One region of the Trichocoleus sp. DQ-A1 genome, then DNA from elsewhere that is predicted to be linked to it. Evidence: predicted binding sites of a transcription regulator. Region 1 holds the regulator's gene; each other region holds the start of a gene.
The links. Region 1 encodes NtcA, which controls nitrogen genes in cyanobacteria. Its sites were predicted from a motif close to TTTGTANNNNNNNNTACAAA; they were not measured.

Region 1 (4,393 bases):
ACTTGACCATTCATGCAGGAGGTCTAATGAAACGAGAGCTGGGTGAAGATTTCCCCAACTCTCATTGCCTTGATCGGGGTGTATCTGCAAAGAAACCTATAACACACCTTTAGAACTGGGGATCGTACCGCCACGACGGGGATCGACTTCGATTGCCATGCGGAGCGATCGCGCAAACGCTTTGAACGTCGCTTCAATAATGTGGTGCGAATTAATTCCATCGAGTTGGCGAATGTGCAGCGTCATCTGGCTGTGATTGACCAACGCCACAAAAAATTCCCGCACTAGCTGAGTGTCATAAGTCCCGACTCGCTGAGTCGGAATCTCCAAGCCATAGCTGAGGTGGGGGCGTCCGGAAAAATCTAACGCTACCTGAACCAACGCTTCATCGAGAGGGGCGAGGAAATTCCCAAATCGGACAATTCCTTTGCGATCGCCCAGTGCTTGATGCAACGCCATTCCTAGGGTAATTCCCACATCTTCATTGGTATGGTGGTCATCAATTTCCAAGTCTCCCGTCGCGGCTACATCCAAATCAATCAGGCTGTGAGAGGCGATTTGATGCAGCATATGGTCTAAAAACGGAATGCCAGTTTTTGCATTGCAAGTGCCATTCCCGTCTAATTTGACGGTGACGATAACATCCGTTTCGCCCGTCTTGCGGGGAACCCTTGCCATGCGAGGAGACAAAAGCTGTTCAATGCTTGGAGAAGGTGTAAATTGGCGATCGCGTGCCTGCATCGCAGATGCTCACTCAAGAAAATAAAGTTAAGTTTATTATCCTACGTTACTGAGCATTTGGGAGACGCGAAAGCCTTAAAAATGCAAAATTAAAAATTAAAAATTAGCAGAATCTTTGCTTTTTAATTTTTAATTTTTAATGTTTGATTCTTTTTACATCCCCATAATCTCGTATCCCGCATCGACATACAGCACCTGACCTGTAATGCCACTTGCCAAATCGCTACACAAGAAAGCAGCCGCATTTCCCACTTCTTTCTGAGTTACAGTGCGTCGCAGCGGTGCCACTTCCTCAACGTGATGGATCATATCCAGAATGCCACCTACCGCCGACGATGCCAAAGTACGGATGGGACCCGCCGAAATTGCATTCACGCGAATATTCTGCGGTCCTAATTCAGATGCCAGGTAACGGACACTCATTTCCAGTCCAGACTTGGCAATTCCCATCACGTTGTAGTTGGGGATCACCTTAACGCCGCCTAGATAAGTCAGCGTGACAATGCTGCCACCTTCTGTCATCAGTGGTTTTGCTGACCCAGCAAGTTGTACCAGCGAATAGGTACTAATTTCTAGAGCTTGGGTGAAGCCAGCACGAGTAGTGGTACTAAAATCACCTGATAAATCTTCCTTGTTCGCAAAAGCAAGACAATGGATCACGATGTCTAGCTTGCCCCACTTATCGCGGATGGCGTCAAATGTAGACTGAATTTGGGTCTCATTCTGGACATCGCAGGGTAAAAATAAGCTGGGGTTGAGGGGTTCTACCAACTCTGCCACTTTTTTTTCAAAGCGGCCTCGGTCGTCTGGCAGGTAAGTTACTCCTAGATTCGCACCCGCTTGGTGCAGTTGCTGAGCAATCCCCCAGGCGATCGATCGATTGTTGGCAATGCCGGTGACAAGGGCGTTTTTTCCGGTTAAATCTAGCATAAATGTCGATTTTGAAGGCAATATTAGAGGATATCCGATTTAGGGGAGTATTCAAGATCGCGATCGCCCGGAGCAAGGCTGTCTAGTACGGGTAAGGAGCGTGCCTCCTTACTCACCATGCATCCCACCCGATAGCGCAGATACTGTCAAGATATCAACATTTTCCGTCATAATCTTACTTGCCTTGAGCAGGGAGAGAACTAAAGAAGGTAGCCGGGGAAACTACTTTAAAATTTTGTATCAAATAGCACAAAAACCGCTTGGAAGTCAGTTTATCTGTGTCTAATGTCAGAAAACTCTCATAGTTGTTTTGCTATGGTTAAAGTTCCTCCGACAGAAAGTTGCAGAAGTCTGTAGGGCAGCATTTAGGAAAAAGGAAGTGGCAGTGACGCAAGATAGACCGCTAGCAGCTGTGTTCCGTCAACTGGGAGGTGGGGCGTTTCCACCCGTGGTGGAAACTTTTGAGCGGGGCAAGACGATCTTTTTCCCAGGAGACCCGGCTGAACGGGTATACTTTTTGCTCAAAGGTGCAGTAAAGCTGTCTCGCGTGTATGAAGCTGGGGAAGAAATTACCGTGGCGCTGCTGCGAGAAAACAGCGTTTTTGGAGTACTGTCCTTAATTACAGGGCATCGTTCGGATCGGTTTTATCACGCTGTAGCATTTACGCCAGTGGAGCTGCTTTCGGCACCGATCGATCAGGTAGAGCAATCGCTCAAGGATAATCCAGAGCTATCGATGTTGATGCTGCGGGGGCTTTCTTCGCGCATTTTGCAAACAGAAATGATGATTGAGACATTAGCTCACCGAGATATGGGATCGCGCTTGGTGAGTTTTCTGTTGATTCTGTGCCGTGATTTTGGCGTTCCTACCGCCAATGGAATTACGATCGATCTGAAGCTTTCTCACCAAGCGATCGCTGAAGCAATTGGCTCCACTAGGGTAACAGTCACCCGCTTACTGGGAGATTTGCGGGAGGAAAAAATGATTTCTATCCACAAGAAAAAAATTACGGTACACAACCCAGTTACACTGAGTCAGCAGTTTACTTGAAAACAGCTAGAGGCTCTGGTCAGGTTGTCGGTTAGGTTGTCGGTTAAAACGGTATGGTAGCTCAGCAGGTTATCAAGTTTTAACATTTAGTCGGGGTTGAGTTAAAAGGTCTCAGGTTTTAAGCGGATAGTTTTCAACCTTCCAACCTTTAACCTTTCCGATTTCACCTTCGATCTTTAATTCCTGTTAACCCTTTCTCTAGCCTGCAATGCGATAGGCTGTAACTGGAATGACTGTAGCAGACAATGACCGACAGTGCGCTCTTCCTAATTTTGTCTATTTTAGTGTTGGGAAGCGTCATCGCAACGGTAGGCGATCGCATTGGCACGCGCGTGGGAAAAGCACGCCTGTCGTTGTTCAATCTGCGTCCCCGCAAAACAGCTGTTTTGGTAACGATTCTGACGGGGCTAACGATTTCTGCCTCAACACTAACAATCATCTTCGCGACCAGCGAACAATTGCGGATTGGAGTTTTTAGACTTCAAGAAGTGCAGAAAAAACTCAAGACAGCAAGTAAGGATATTGCTAAAGCGAACGAGCAGAAACGGAAAACCGAAAGCGAACTTGCTAAAACCGCCGCCCAAAAAGAGCAAGTCGAAAAGGAACTCGCTCAAGCTCGCACCCAGCAATCTGTCGCTCAGCAGCGCTTAGATGCGATTAATCGATCTTTGGCAGCTGCGCTGGCTAAACAAGGCCAGACGGAGGCGCAACTAAATCAAACTCAAAGCGAACTGAGTCGGGTCGCCAGCAGCTTTCAGCAAACCCAAAAACAGCTGACCTCTGTCTCTGGGCAAGCGAAGACGCTACGTTCGGAAATCCAACAACTTCAAGCAGAACGCCAAGAATTGCTCCAGCAGCGAAATCAAGTCAGAGCTGAAATTACTGAATTCAAAGCGAAAGTGACTCAGCGCGACCAAAAAATTGCCCAGCAAGACCGAGCAATTAGCCAACGCGATGAGCAAATTCTCAAGCGGGATCAAGCCCTTGTCGAACTTGATGAGAAACTTGCTGCCTTTCGGAAGAGCCTGAGCGATCGCGATGAGCAAATTGCCCAGCGAGACAAAGCCTTATCTCTACTTGACAACAAAATTTCTCAACGAGATGAGGTGATTGCCCAGCGAGAAAATCGCCTTAAAGAACTCGAAAAACAACAAGCTTCCCTAGAGCAGGAAGTGGCAACCTTAGAACAGTATTACCAGTCTTATCAAACTTTGCGTCAGGGTAGTCTGGCACTGCTGCGCGGTCAGGTTCTGGCGGCTGGCGTTTTTCGTATTGTCGAGCCAGCCGCAGCCCGACAGGTCATTGAGCAGCTGTTACGGGAAGCGAATCGGACAGCGATTAAAGCGACCCAACCCGGTCTCAACAAGGTGGCGAACGAACGGGTCGTGCAAATTACAGAGGCACAAGTAGAGCAACTGATCAACCAGATTCAGGATGGTCGAAACTATGTAGTCCGAGTTTTTTCGGCTGGTAACTATGTCCAGGGAGAAAAGCAGGTACAAGTCTTTGCAGACGCCGCACCCAATCAAGTTGTATTCCGCACTGGTGAAGTCGTAGCAACGACATCTGCCGATCCTTCAAACATGACCGACCAACAAATTCGGCAGCGGATTGACCTGCTGCTTGGAGCATCCCAGTTCCGAGCTACTCGCGCGGGGATTTTGGGCGATA
Region 2 (4,393 bases), on a different contig from region 1:
TCTGCTATGCGCCCTTACACCTCTATCATGTTGTTGAGCTTACTATCAATCTCTTCAGGTAATTTCTTAGGGATCGAGTCCGCCTCTGCCAAGCAACTGCCATCCACGTCTTCCGAGCTAGCCGTATCGCTGAAACGTGGGAACGAACCGTCTCCGGATAAAGGAACCGGACGCCGAGATGCGTTTTCGCCCGAATATATCTCTATCGTCTAGAATTATCCTCTATTTAGCCAAATCTGAACAAGTCATCGATCCGCTTTTCACCTTGCGACTGAGGTCGATGAAAGCTCATTTGAAGGCAGCAAACTAAGCTCTAGCAGGTTTGTGCCAGTGTACTTGGGGCACTATTTGTCTAATTTTGCCTGTCACGGAGAATTTATTCCCTGACAAAAGCTATATATTAGGCCGTCCTTTTCTATAATTAGAGATTATTTACGTTCATGCTATCGGGGTGCTTAGAGTTCAATAGTTTCAGCGAGTGAATTGAACTCACTGCAAATGTGGAAACATAAGCTTTTCACCATTTTCACCAAGGAACCAGTGTTTTGTCCCCTTGCGATGCGATCACCCCTGATATGAGCAACGACCTGGATCTGATCAAAAGCCTTAGCCCCGGTGCGATGGATCAGATCATGTTTTATCTGGCCTTTAGTGCGATGAGAACCGGCGGGCACCGACACGGAGCCTTCCTGGATGCTGCTGCCACGGCAGCAAAGTGCGCGATTTACATGACTTATTTGGAGCAGGGTCAAAATATCCGGATGACGGGGCACCTGCACCACATTGAGCCGAAGCGAGTCAAAGTCATCGTCGAGGAAGTTCGGCAAGCGCTGACCGAAGGGAAACTGCTGAAGATGCTGGGTTCCCAAGAACCTCGGTATTTAATTCAGTTTCCCTATGTTTGGATGGAGCAGTTTCCGTGGCAACCGGGGCGATCGCGCATCTATAGCACCAACCTGACCGCTGACGAAAAGCGATACCTTGAGGAAAAACTGCCAAATAATCTGCCGGATGCCCAGCTAATCAACGCTTTTCAGTTTCTAGAATTAATTGAATTTCTCCACAGTCGTTCCCAGGAAGACTTGCCAGAAGAACGCCGCATTCCTCTAAGCGAAGCATTCGCCGAACACATCAAGCGGCGCTTAATCTATTCCGGCACGGTAACGCGAATTGATTCTCCTTGGGGATTGCCCTTCTACGCCCTCACTCGCGCTTCCTACTCACCCGCTGAGGACGAAGAACGCACTTATATCATGATTGAGGATACTGCCCGCTACTTCCGACTGATGAAAGATTGGGCAGACCGACAGCTAAATGTGATGCGGATACTAGAGGAACTCGATATTCCACCGGATCGCATTGAGGCAGCCATGCAAGAACTGGATATGGTCATCCGGGATTGGGCAGATAAATATCACCGCGCCGACGGTCAGCCAGTGCTTCTACAAATGGTTTTTGGCCCAAAAGAAGAATAAAACACTTAACTCACATTTTCGTTGAGCAGGGTGGGCAATGCCCACCCTGCTTCAGTTAGAAGCTACATCGGTAAAACTTTTGCCTGAAATCGGGGAAAAATTAACTTAGCCTTGTGTAGGCATTGCCCCAATAGTTTGATGCTGAATGCGGGGTTCTACAAACAAATTTGAAATGAGTATTGCTGCTAAATTGACCCACATTTGTATAAAGTTTTCACTCCTCATGCAAAAACACAATCGGGATCATTCGCACACTGCATAGCCAAACAGTTTAGTGTAACAATTTTTACAAACTTACTTTGAAATCTTTTATAGGACTAATTAAGAAGATTGTAAAAATAGGCGTTATAAAACTGCATGACCGGCAAAAAGAATCTTATTGTTATCGGCAACGGTATGGTAGGACACAAGTTTCTAGAACTGATGATCGCTAAAGGAGCGACGCAGGAATGGAACTTGATCGCATTTTGCGAAGAGCCTCGTGTTGCTTACGATCGGGTTAATTTGAGTGGTTTCTTTTCAGGCAAAACTGCGGCAGATTTATCGTTAGTTCAACCGGGTTTGTACCAAGAAAATGGAGTTGAAATCCATATCGGTGATAAGGCAGTTGCGATTAACCGGGAAGAAAAAACAGTTACATCAGCGAATGGGATAACAATTGCCTATGACAAAATTGTTCTAGCAACAGGCTCCTATCCTTTTGTACCGCCAATTAAAGGGAATGATGCGAAAGGTAATTTTGTCTACCGGACAATAGATGACCTTGAGGCAATGTCATCCTATGCGAAAAATTGCCAAACTGGTGTCGTTGTTGGGGGTGGATTATTAGGTTTGGAATGTGCGAACGCTCTCAAAAATATGGGTTTAAAAACCCATGTTGTTGAGTTCGCACCCAGATTAATGCCACTACAAATTGATGATGTCGGTGGCAACATCCTTCGCAACAAGATAGAAGAACTTGGGGTTTCAATTCATACCAGTAAATCTACAACAGAAATTGTCAGCATTGATGGCAAGGTTGCTAAAATGACCTTTGCTGATGGTGAAGAGTTAGAGACAGATATGATTGTCTTTTCTGCGGGAATTCGTCCTCGCGATGAAATCGCGAGAGGATGTGGATTAGCAGTAGGCGATCGCGGCGGGATCGTTATCAACGATTCTTGCCAAACTTCAGATCCAAATATTTATGCTATTGGAGAATGCGCCCTTTATCAAAATCGAATTTACGGCTTAGTCGCTCCTGGCTATACAATGGCAAGCGTAGCGGCAGATATCCTGAGCAAAACAGGGACGAGCAGCTTTACCGGCGCGGATATGTCCACCAAGCTCAAACTGTTGGGAGTGGATGTTGCCAGTTTCGGGGATGCCTTTGCCAAATCTCCCGGCGCTAAAGAAATTTCCGTTACTGATACCATCCAAGGTGTTTACAAAAAACTGGTTTTAAATGAAGATGGTAGCCATCTTTTAGGTGGAATTCTGGTAGGAGATGCTTCAGCTTACGGTACGCTGCTGCAATTTGTGCAGAATGCGATCGCCCTCCCGCCTCATCCAGAAGATTTGCTGATGCCACCCCGCGAAGGCAAGTCTGCCACAGTCGGTATGGGTGTGGAGAGTTTACCAGATACTGCCAAAATTTGCTCTTGCAATAATGTTAGCAAAGAGCAAATTTGTAGTGCCATCCAAGAAGGGCAACTCACTGATATTGCCAGTGTAAAGAAATGCACCCAAGCCGGCACAGGTTGCGGCGGTTGCGTGCCACTGGTAACTGATATCCTCAAAGCTGAGATGAAGAAAGCGGGGATAGAGGTAAAAAATCATCTCTGCGAACACTTCGCCTATTCCCGTCAGGAACTTTATCACTTGGTGCGTTCTCAAAAAATCCTGACTTTTGAAGATTTAATTCAAAAACATGGAAAAGGGAAGGGGTGTGAAATTTGTAAGCCTGCTGTAGCTTCTATTCTCGCTTCAACGTGGAACGAGTATATTTTAGAAATGCCGCATGTGGGGTTGCAGGATACCAATGATTATTACCTGGCAAACATTCAGAAGGATGGAACTTATTCAGTAATCCCCAGAGTTCCCGGTGGTGAACTAACACCAGATCAGCTGATTGTGTTGGGAGAAGTTGCTAAAGATTTTGGTCTTTATACCAAAATTACAGGTGGACAACGGATCGATTTATTAGGTGCGCGGGTAGATCAATTACCCCAAATTTGGCAGCGACTGATAGATGCTGGATTTGAATCGGGACACGCTTATGGGAAGGCACTCCGCACGGTCAAATCTTGTGTAGGTAGCACCTGGTGCCGCTTTGGGGTTCAGGATTCAACCACTTTGGCGATTGAGATCGAACTGCGATATCGAGGCTTGCGATCGCCCCACAAATTAAAATCAGCTGTATCGGGTTGTACCCGCGAATGTGCCGAGGCTCAAAGCAAGGACTTTGGCATTATCGCAACTGAAAATGGCTGGAATTTATATGTATGTGGCAACGGAGGAATGAAGCCACAACACGCAGTTTTGTTAGCAACAGATATTGACAAGGAAACGCTGATTAAATATTTGGATCGGTTCTTGATGTTCTATATTCGCACCGCGAATCGACTAGAACGCACTGCAACTTGGTTCAATAAGCTGGAAGGAGGCATCGAGTACCTGAAGCAGGTAGTTATTGAAGATTCTCTGGGCATTTGTGCTGAATTAGAATCAGAAATGCAGCATCTTGTCAATACCTATCAGTGTGAGTGGAAAGCCACAATTGAAGATCCAGAAAAAGTGAAGCGATTCCGTCACTTTGTCAATTCTGACCAACCCGATCCTGGTTTAGTTCATGTAGAGGAACGGGGGCAAAAACGTCCAGCTTATGACCACGAGAAGGTTTTAGTTGGTATTTCCGAATAAGCTGACTGTTGCTCTGG
Region 3 (4,393 bases), on a different contig from region 1:
TACTCCGAAAAGCCACTTGTATTGCTCAATAAAACTCAGCTAAGATTTCTATATCCCCCCCTAGGGCATTTTTCCTGTGATATCGTAAAAGATGTAAACTAAAGTAAAGAATATTAACAAAATCTTGTTTAACGATACCTGGTTTTCTAATTCATCTTCTTCTGTCCCTGGTAATCTCCCCCAGCCAAGTAAAACTCTGTTGGGGTTTTTTGATTGGGGAATCGGCACCCGCCAAGCTTGGTTAGTTTTCGCAGCTGCGTCTTTTCTGGTATCCGTGCCAGTGTTTGTGCAAGCCCCTTTAGTGCGGCTGCTACCAGAACTGAGTTTAGTAATGACAGCCGGGTGGGTTTGGCTGAGCGTGGTTCTCAGACGGCGTCCTGCGACTCATGTGTGGGGAGATTTGCTGCTGGGATTTAGCTGGAGTTGGTTAGCAGGGTCGATTTATTGGGGCTGGCTGCGCTGGGAACCCACGATCCACTTGCCGGTGGAAGCCATCGGTTTACCGTTTGCCTTATGGTGTTTGACCCGCCGTTGGGGTCTTGTCGGCAACCTATTTTATCTTGGCTCCCTGTTTGGCACGGCAGTAACAGATATATACTTCTACTTAGCTGGTTTGATTCCACACTGGCGAACCGTCATGCAAGTTGCACCAAGCGAGGCATCACTGGTTTTTCAAAGTGCGATCGCTCAAGTCAGCACCCCCTGGGGAACCAGTTGGGCACTCGTGCTTCTCGGAATCCTATTAGGTGTTGGTCTGGTACCATTGCGATCGCGCCAGCTGCATTGGTGGGCCTTTGGTGGAGCCGTTTTGAGTACAATCTTGGTAGACGGTCTGTTTTGGCTGGCTGCTACTATGGCTTAAAAATATCTTGAAAGTGTCCCCTGAAAAATTTATTCATGTCGGGACATCTAGTTACAAAGGTTCCCAAATTACCCATCAAGCTCCAGAAGAAAGCTAAAATTTAACCACTCCATACGATGCGTCGTTGCTTCTCTAGCCTGTGGTGACTTTGCGACCCACTCCTTACTTACTCCTTCGTACCGAGTCCGGCAATCGCTATCTCCCCTTGGTAAGTAGTAACTGCTGGACAGTTGGTCGCAGTGACGACAACAATTTTGTGTTGCCGGATCGTTGGATTTCTCGCAACCATGCAATGTTGCAGTGTACCGAAACCGGCGAGTTCTACCTAATTGACCTAGGAAGTCGCAACGGCTCCTTTGTCAATGGCAGACGAGTCAGTATTCCGGTTACTTTACGCAATGGCGATCGCCTTACCTTTGGTCAGACGGATCTAGAGTTTCACTGCCCTACCGCCAACCGCAACAATGAGCCATTGCCAAGCGGGGACAAGGATACGCTGACTTCGACTTTGCACGTACGCCGTCTGATGTCAGTCATGGTGGTAGACATCCGCGACTTCACAGTTCTCACCCGGCAACTAGATGAAAAAATATTATCGGCGGTGATTGGTACTTGGTTCCGTCATGCAGGAAATATCATCCGAGAGTATGGCAGCTGGGTTGATAAATATATTGGCGATGCGGTCATGGCGATTTGGTTTCATGGACCCCAAGGAGTGACCGATGAGGATATGCTCAACATTTGTCAAGCAGTGAGCGCCCTCCATAAAATCACAATGGATTTGAGCAATAAATATCCCGTGCCCTTTCCGCTGCGAATTGGGGCAGGAATTAATACGGGTTTTGCAATGGTTGGGAACACGGGCAGTGGCGATCGCCCCGATTACACCGCGATTGGGGATACGGTGAATGCGGCATTTCGTCTGGAATCTGCCACCAAGCAACTGGGTCTGGATATTGCTGTGGGAGAAACCACTCACGAATATCTCATCTCTTTGGCAAAGCAAGAGACTGGTTTTAAGCAATATATCGTCAATCTAAAGGGCTATGAAGTGCCCACCGTGACCTACGCAGGCTCCTACGCTGACTTAGATAGTTTTTTGCAGGTCAATACGCTCAATAAAGACTAAACAGCAATAAACAATTAGCAATTTTGCACAATTAGCTGAACGTGGAAAACTTCCGCAAAGGCTTTCGCCACTTCTTGGCGCACCTGGTGCAAGTCAATTCCGGGTACGAACTGGGCAAGACTGCCAACCGACTTATCAGCAATGCCGCAAGGGACAATGCGCTCAAATCCGGTGAGGTCGGGACAAACATTTAAGGCAAAGCCGTGCATAGTAATCCACTTGCTGACCTTAATGCCAATCGCTGCTACCTTACAGCCTTCCAGCCAAACGCCAGTCATTCCGGCAACGCGATCGCCCTTTAACCCGTAAACATCCAGCACCCGAATCAATACCTCTTCTAACTGCCGCAAGTACCAGTGCAAATCTTGCTGGTAATAGCGCAGATTCAGGATTGGGTAACCCACCAGCTGACCCGGACAGTGGTATGTTACCTCACCCCCCCGTTCCACTCGGAAAACCTCCCAGTCGGTTGCTGCGGGGTCAAACTTAAGAAATTCTAGACTGGCTCCCTGCCCAAGCGTGTAAACCGGCGGATGCTCTAGCAAAATCAGGGCATCCGCCAGACTAGGATCGTTGATGCGTTCGGAAACCAGCGATCGCTGCCAGTCCCAAGCTGCCGAATAGGGCATCTGCCCCCGATTGTATAACCGGAGTTGGCGCAGTTGCTCCGAGGCTTTCCCAGCAGACCCTTCAGACTTACTTAAAATCATGGCAAAAATCAACAGTAATTTGACTTATATTTTTTGCATAATTAATCTGCTGGAATCAAGAAATGTCAAAAGATGCAAAGGATTCTGAAGAGAAGTCAAAGGCATAAGTTCTCTAGAATACAAAGTGCTAGTGTTGAAGTTATAACCTCAAGTGTTGAGGGAGGATGTCTCTTCAAAATAACCCCAAAGATAGACTTGGAGATCGCAACCAAGCTGGGGAATGTACATTAGTTAAATAGCACCCTAGGAAACCTAAACAAGAACATCGGCAGTTGCTTATTTGCGATAGGGCTGCTGACAACCCCTCTAGCTGAGGGACTGCCAGCAAGAACATCCTAGCAACAGTGTGAAATCGGTAAAAATTTGCTACTGCTCAAAGTTTTGGCTCCGTTCAACGTTTGCTAACACCAAAAAACGGGAACGCGATCGCTACTGAGAAAGCCGCAATTCTGCTGAGCTTTCTAAATTATCACAACGGTACAGCATGGAGTATCCGGTATGAAGCTTGTTATCCACGGCAAAAACATTGAAATTACCGACGCGATTCGTGAGTACGTAAATCAAAAAATTGACAAGGCAGTCAGCCACTTTCAGAGTTTGACGAGCGAAGTAAACGTGCATCTTAGTGTGGCTCGCAATCCCCGGATAAATCCAAAACAAGCCGCTGAGGTGACTATCTTTGCCAACGGTACAGTAATCCGTGCTGAAGAGAGTAGCGAGAGTCTCTACGCGAGCATCGACCTAGTTGCCGATAAAATTGCCCGCAAACTCCGGAAATATAAAGAAAAGCGTCTGGATAAGAAGACCCAGACTCAAATGAAGACTGGCATTGTGGTAGAACAAGAGCCAGTGCCAGAGGATCTCATTGGTTCTCGCACCCCCGAACTCCCCTCAGAAGTGGTGCGTACCAAGTACTTCGCAATGCCGCCAATGACGATGGACGAAGCCTTGGAACAGTTGCAGCTGGTGGATCATGACTTCTATATGTTCCGCAATGCTGAAAGCGGTGAGATTAACGTCATTTATGAGCGCAACCACGGTGGTTATGGAGTAATTTTGCCGCGTAACGGGAATGGACATACCCATCACAAAAATGGCAAAACTGACAACCACAGCACTGGAACGCCAGAAAAGTCAAGCTCTGCAAAAGCGTAAACAGAACTGAAGAGTATCTAGATTCTCGTTCGCAGACTCTTAGTTGACTCTGATTTGATCGGGTAGGAGCATTCTTTGTGGATGCCCCTACCTTCCTGATTTCACAGGATCGCCCCACAGGTTGTAGAGAAACTTTTTCTTGCAAATCGCACTCGCCACTACTGTGCTGGTATTGATTCCAATTTAGGTTGCGATCGCTTTCCCCGCCTCATTACGAAACTGAGCGATCGCACCTTGCATTGCTCGTAGTTCATCTTCTGAAATTCTTAAACAATTTGTCTACATAACACTTTGTTGAAACCCTAATTTCTAACGATCAACACAAATAAGAAATTAGATAAACTTAGCGTCACAGTAGTTTTATCCCTGGGTTTTCTTAGGCAGCCACTTGCAGGGATCGGTCAACTAAGTGCTGCTGTCTTTCCCTTCAAAATCAGCCAGATGCAGTTGAAACTTCAAAACAACTTCTTTCTCAACTTTTAAAGGAGCTAGTTGGCAATAAGTAGGATCGTCGTTGCGATGAGTGGGTCAACATGA
Region 4 (4,393 bases), on a different contig from region 1:
TTGACCGGCTCGGCACTGAGGAAGATGCGCGCCGTTGGGCTGCGGAACTGGTCGGTCTCGATCCCGAAAAAACGAAGTGTTACACCCTGGAAGAACGCAAACCTTTCTGGAATCGTGTGGTATCAAGCAGAGTTCAGGGGGCATCTAGTCTATCAGCTGGGATAGACTGGTTAGAATTTGAACTTTCTACCAGTGGTCAGCCGTTGTGGCTTTACCGACCCTAGTCTGAAGTTTAGATTTTAGATTATAGATGATTTAGATGATTCTGAAATCCAAAATCTAAAATTCAAAATCTCAATTATAAAATGGAGGATGCTTGCGTGGAGTGGCGAGTTCGAGCGATTCGCGGGGCAACAACTGCCTCACAAAACACGGCTGAGGCAATTCGAGAAGTGGTAGCGGAACTACTCGATGAATTAGAAGTACACAATCAACTACATCCCGATCTAATTATTAGTGCCACGTTCTCGGTGACGCGGGATCTGGATGCGATCTTTCCCGCTGCGATCGCTCGCTCTCGTCCCCACTGGGACAATGTCCCTCTGCTTGATGTTCAGCAAATGCACGTGGAGGGAGGGCTGGAGCATTGCATCCGCTTCTTAATTCACGTCAATTTGCCAGCTTCCCATCCACCGATTTACCATCCTTATCTGCGGGGAGCTAAAAGCCTAAGACCGGATTGGAGTTTGTCTCAGGTTAGCTTATCCTCGCAGTCAACGATTCAGTCGTTTCATCGCTGATGCTTTTTGTCGTTAGTGATTCGTCCCTAGTCATTGACGGATCACTAATGACATTTATTAGCTATTTTCTAGGTTTTTAGGTGATTTGTTGTGAAAACGGATTCCTAAAAAAACGTCATATAAAAAGCTCCAGAAATTTTTTCCTTGCCAGATTCCCAGAGTTTGATAGCACCCTTTTTCATCTAAGAGGGGCTTGGTGGCGTAATAGGCATCCTGGTAGTGATACCAGGGAATGGAAGGCCACAAATGATGAATGAGGTGGTAATTTTGCCCCATGATCAGCAAATTGAGAATGGGGTTGGGGTAGACTCTGGCATTTTTCCAGCGATCGCGTTCTTGATGAGGGCGATGTGGCAGATAATCAAAAAACAATCCCAGCGCCAATCCTACCAGGGCAGAAGGGATAAACCAAAAATTGAGAATGTAGCCTAAGAATTGGTATTGAATTGAGATATAGAAAATCGTCCCGACAAACAAGCGGCTTAAGAACCATTCTAAAAGTTCATATTTTCGCCACAGCTGCCGTTTAAAGAAAAATACTTCGTGGTATAAAAACCGCACCGGAATTAACCACAGGGGTCCGCCAGTAGAAACGTAATGATCTGGATCGTTTTCCGGGTCATTGACATGGGCATGATGCTGCAAATGAACCCTAGTAAATACTGGGAAGGCAAAGACTAACATCAGCGCACTGCCATGTCCCAGGATGGCATTGATGACTCGGTTACGATGGGCAGAATTATGACAAGCATCATGAATCACCGTTCCACAAATGTGCAAGGCGATCGTATTTGTGATAAAGCAACACCAGTGAGGCCACTCCCAGAGCCAATAACCAAAGTTTGATAGCACAACCATCGCTACGGCGGCTAGAAACATGAGTAGCGTTGGGCTTAGGGACGCAGGCGGTTCCAGGAAATGTCTGGGAACTGTCAGCGGCTTTTGTGCCTCCAACAACATTGTTTTCTCCTTTTGAATGATTTAAGGGTTCTACGGGAACTTTGCTTCGGTTTTCCCGTCACTATGGCATCTAGGGGGGTACGTTGTGCAACATTGGATACACGATAAACAGTACCCACTGATTGACAATTTTCGAAAAACACGCTCTATTTTCCTGACTTCTTACCCTTATTCCTACCAGGGAAGCGGGGGATTCTAGTCGTGCTTTCGTAGTATACGCTACGAAGACCGATTTATAAAGATTTATGAAATTAGCTCATTTAATTCAAATGATGCTAACGATAGTCAAAAAATATACAGGAGGATTGTTGATATGTCACCACATCTGTCTAGGTTCGCGTTTGAAGCAAAGTCCTTAGTGGTCAAAAGTGTGGCTTTATCTGCCGGTGTAGCGATTCTACTGAATAGCGGTATTGCCTTTGCCGGTTCTGTTCAGCAAGCGCAACTGCCGGGTGTAGAAGATGAGAATACTCAGACCTCGGACGGGGATGTTGTGGTAGACACCGATGGGAGTCCAGATAGCACCACTAGCCCAGGAACGGAATCAGAGAATAGTACAACTGCTAACAAGCCACGGTTTACCTGCCAGCTAACGAACAGTCAGTATATGGTGATGTATCACCCGAAAAGTCAACCCGATCAAGCTTATGCTTGGGCAACTCCCAGTCCTTTAGGCGGTGGTTGGACTGCGGAGAGACGTTGTAACGAAATTAGTCGCAGATTAGAATCTTATCGACCCGATGGTCTTCAGGAAATGCGGGCATCGGTGGAAAATAACTACAACGTTGTTTGCATCACGACTCAGAAAAATCCAGACTGTCGGATTGTCCTTACTGTACCTCCTGGTGAAAATCCGCAGTTAATCCGCGATCGCGTTTTCCAAAATATCAGCACTGCTGACAGCGGACAGGTGACAGAGGGCGTCAATACCTTTGTTGGGGGTCGGGATGCTCAGATGCTCAACGATCTATTAAACTTGGGCTTATCTTCCCTCGGCGGCAGCACGAATCGCTCCAGCCGTAGGTCACAAAGCGTTAACCTGCGACCTTTCTTAGATCGAGCTGATGGTGGCACCGGCACCCAGTTGAAAGGCGGAGTGCCTATGCGCTCGAATCGAGCCAACCCTCGACTAAATCCAGGCAACTTCCGTTAAAAGTTGTTGATGGGTGATCGGGGACTCAAACCTGCGATCGCATAATCGGCACAATCAATAGAATAGAGAAGATACAAAATTGTTTGGCTTCCCAATATTGAGCGATCTGGAAGCCAGACAATTTTATTTATTTACAGATGGCGATCGCTTTTAAGAGCTAAAACAAATAAAAGCATTCCTAACACGTTGAATCTGTCAATGTTACTTTAGGGATATTGACAACAGGGTAAGTACATAACTATGTCAGCCGTTAGAAATATAAGGCTGTTACTGGTAGTGTTTTCACTAACAGCGATCGCTAACTCGCTTCAACCAGTACAAGCACAGCCGATTACCCCAGCGGCTGACGGCACCGGCACAATTGTTACTCCAGAGGGGAACCGTTTTAACATTAGCGGCGGCACGCTCTCAAAGGATAAAGCAAATCTTTTTCATAGCTTTGAGCAGCTAGAGTTAAATTCTGGGGAAATTGCAAACTTTCTTTCTAACCCTAATATTCAAAATATCTTAGGGCGCGTTACAGGTGGGAATGCTTCTTATATCAATGGATTAATCCAAGTCACAGGGGGAAACTCCAACCTGTTCTTGATGAATCCAGCAGGCATTATTTTTGGTTCTCATGCCAGCCTAAATGTTCCTGCTTCATTTACCGTCACCACTGCCACAGGTATCGGTTTTGGCAGTAATTGGTTTAATGCAATTGGGGCGAATGACTACGCTACATTGGTCGGAACGCCCAACCAGTTTATTTTTAACACTCCTCAACCTGGAAGCATTATCAATGCGGGGAATTTGGCAGTATCGGGGAATTTAACCCTGTTAGGTGGCACGGCAGTTACTACGGGGCAGATGAGGGCGACTGGGGGGCAAATTGCTGTAGTCGGTGTACCGGGTGAGAAATTAGTGCGGCTGAGTCTACCCGGCAGCCCTCTAAGTTTAGAAATTCAACCGCTACCTAGCTCAAATACAGCCGCGCTACCCTTTACTCCCCTTTCCCTGCCTTCGCTGCTAACGGGCGGAAATCTCGCGAATGCCACAGGATTAACCGTCAATAGCGATGGCACGGTACGATTGACTGCTTCTAGTGCTGAAATTGGCACACAACCGGGTACTGCGATTGCTTCTGGCACCCTGAATGTATCGGGTCAAATCGGCGGCACTGTCTATGTCTTGGGCAACCAAGCGAGTGTCATTAGTGGCAATATTAACGCTTCGGGCACCAATGGCGGCGGTGCGGTACTGATTGGCGGTGATTATCAGGGTCAAGGCAAAGTGCCAAATGCCTTACAAACATTGGTTAGCAGCGACTCGGTGATTTCTGCCGACGCACTGCACAACCGGAATGGTGGAAAAGTCATTGTTTTTGCAGATGATACAGCTAGCATTTACGGGACACTAACGGCAAGGGGAGGCATTTATTCTGGAAATGGTGGGTTGATTGAAACTTCTAGCAAACAGTTTCTCAATCTCACCAGTACGCCGGATGCAAGTGCGCCTCAGGGACTCGGTGGTACTTGGCTGATTGACCCGACCGATATCA

Region 2: nirB (nitrite reductase large subunit NirB) is a predicted target of NtcA. The motif match lies at 1,749-1,768, and genes of this name have one in related genera.
Region 3: lipB (lipoyl(octanoyl) transferase LipB) is a predicted target of NtcA. The motif match lies at 2,806-2,825, and genes of this name have one in related genera.
Region 4: crtR (beta-carotene hydroxylase) is a predicted target of NtcA. The motif match lies at 1,907-1,926, and genes of this name have one in related genera.

The regions. Positions count from the first base shown of each region.
Region 1 covers NZ_JAMPKE010000043.1:36,818-41,210, reverse strand. Annotated here, with positions in the region: gene hisB (imidazoleglycerol-phosphate dehydratase HisB) at 97-741, opposite strand; gene fabI (enoyl-ACP reductase FabI) at 895-1,671, opposite strand; gene ntcA (global nitrogen regulator NtcA) at 2,051-2,722, shown strand; gene NDI33_RS24900 (DUF3084 domain-containing protein) at 2,968-4,393, shown strand, end outside.
Region 2 covers NZ_JAMPKE010000004.1:115,507-119,899, reverse strand. Annotated here, with positions in the region: gene NDI33_RS06220 (hypothetical protein) at 7-213, shown strand; gene hetR (heterocyst differentiation master regulator HetR) at 576-1,475, shown strand; gene nirB (nitrite reductase large subunit NirB) at 1,833-4,376, shown strand.
Region 3 covers NZ_JAMPKE010000009.1:125,151-129,543, forward strand. Annotated here, with positions in the region: gene NDI33_RS11505 (DUF3120 domain-containing protein) at 197-862, shown strand; gene NDI33_RS11510 (FHA domain-containing protein) at 1,002-1,991, shown strand; gene lipB (lipoyl(octanoyl) transferase LipB) at 2,006-2,701, opposite strand; gene raiA (ribosome-associated translation inhibitor RaiA) at 3,200-3,856, shown strand.
Region 4 covers NZ_JAMPKE010000002.1:325,287-329,679, reverse strand. Annotated here, with positions in the region: gene sppA (signal peptide peptidase SppA) at 1-224, shown strand, start outside; gene aroH (chorismate mutase) at 321-740, shown strand; gene crtR (beta-carotene hydroxylase) at 798-1,700, opposite strand; gene NDI33_RS03880 (COP23 domain-containing protein) at 2,014-2,853, shown strand; gene NDI33_RS03875 (CHAT domain-containing protein) at 3,094-4,393, shown strand, end outside.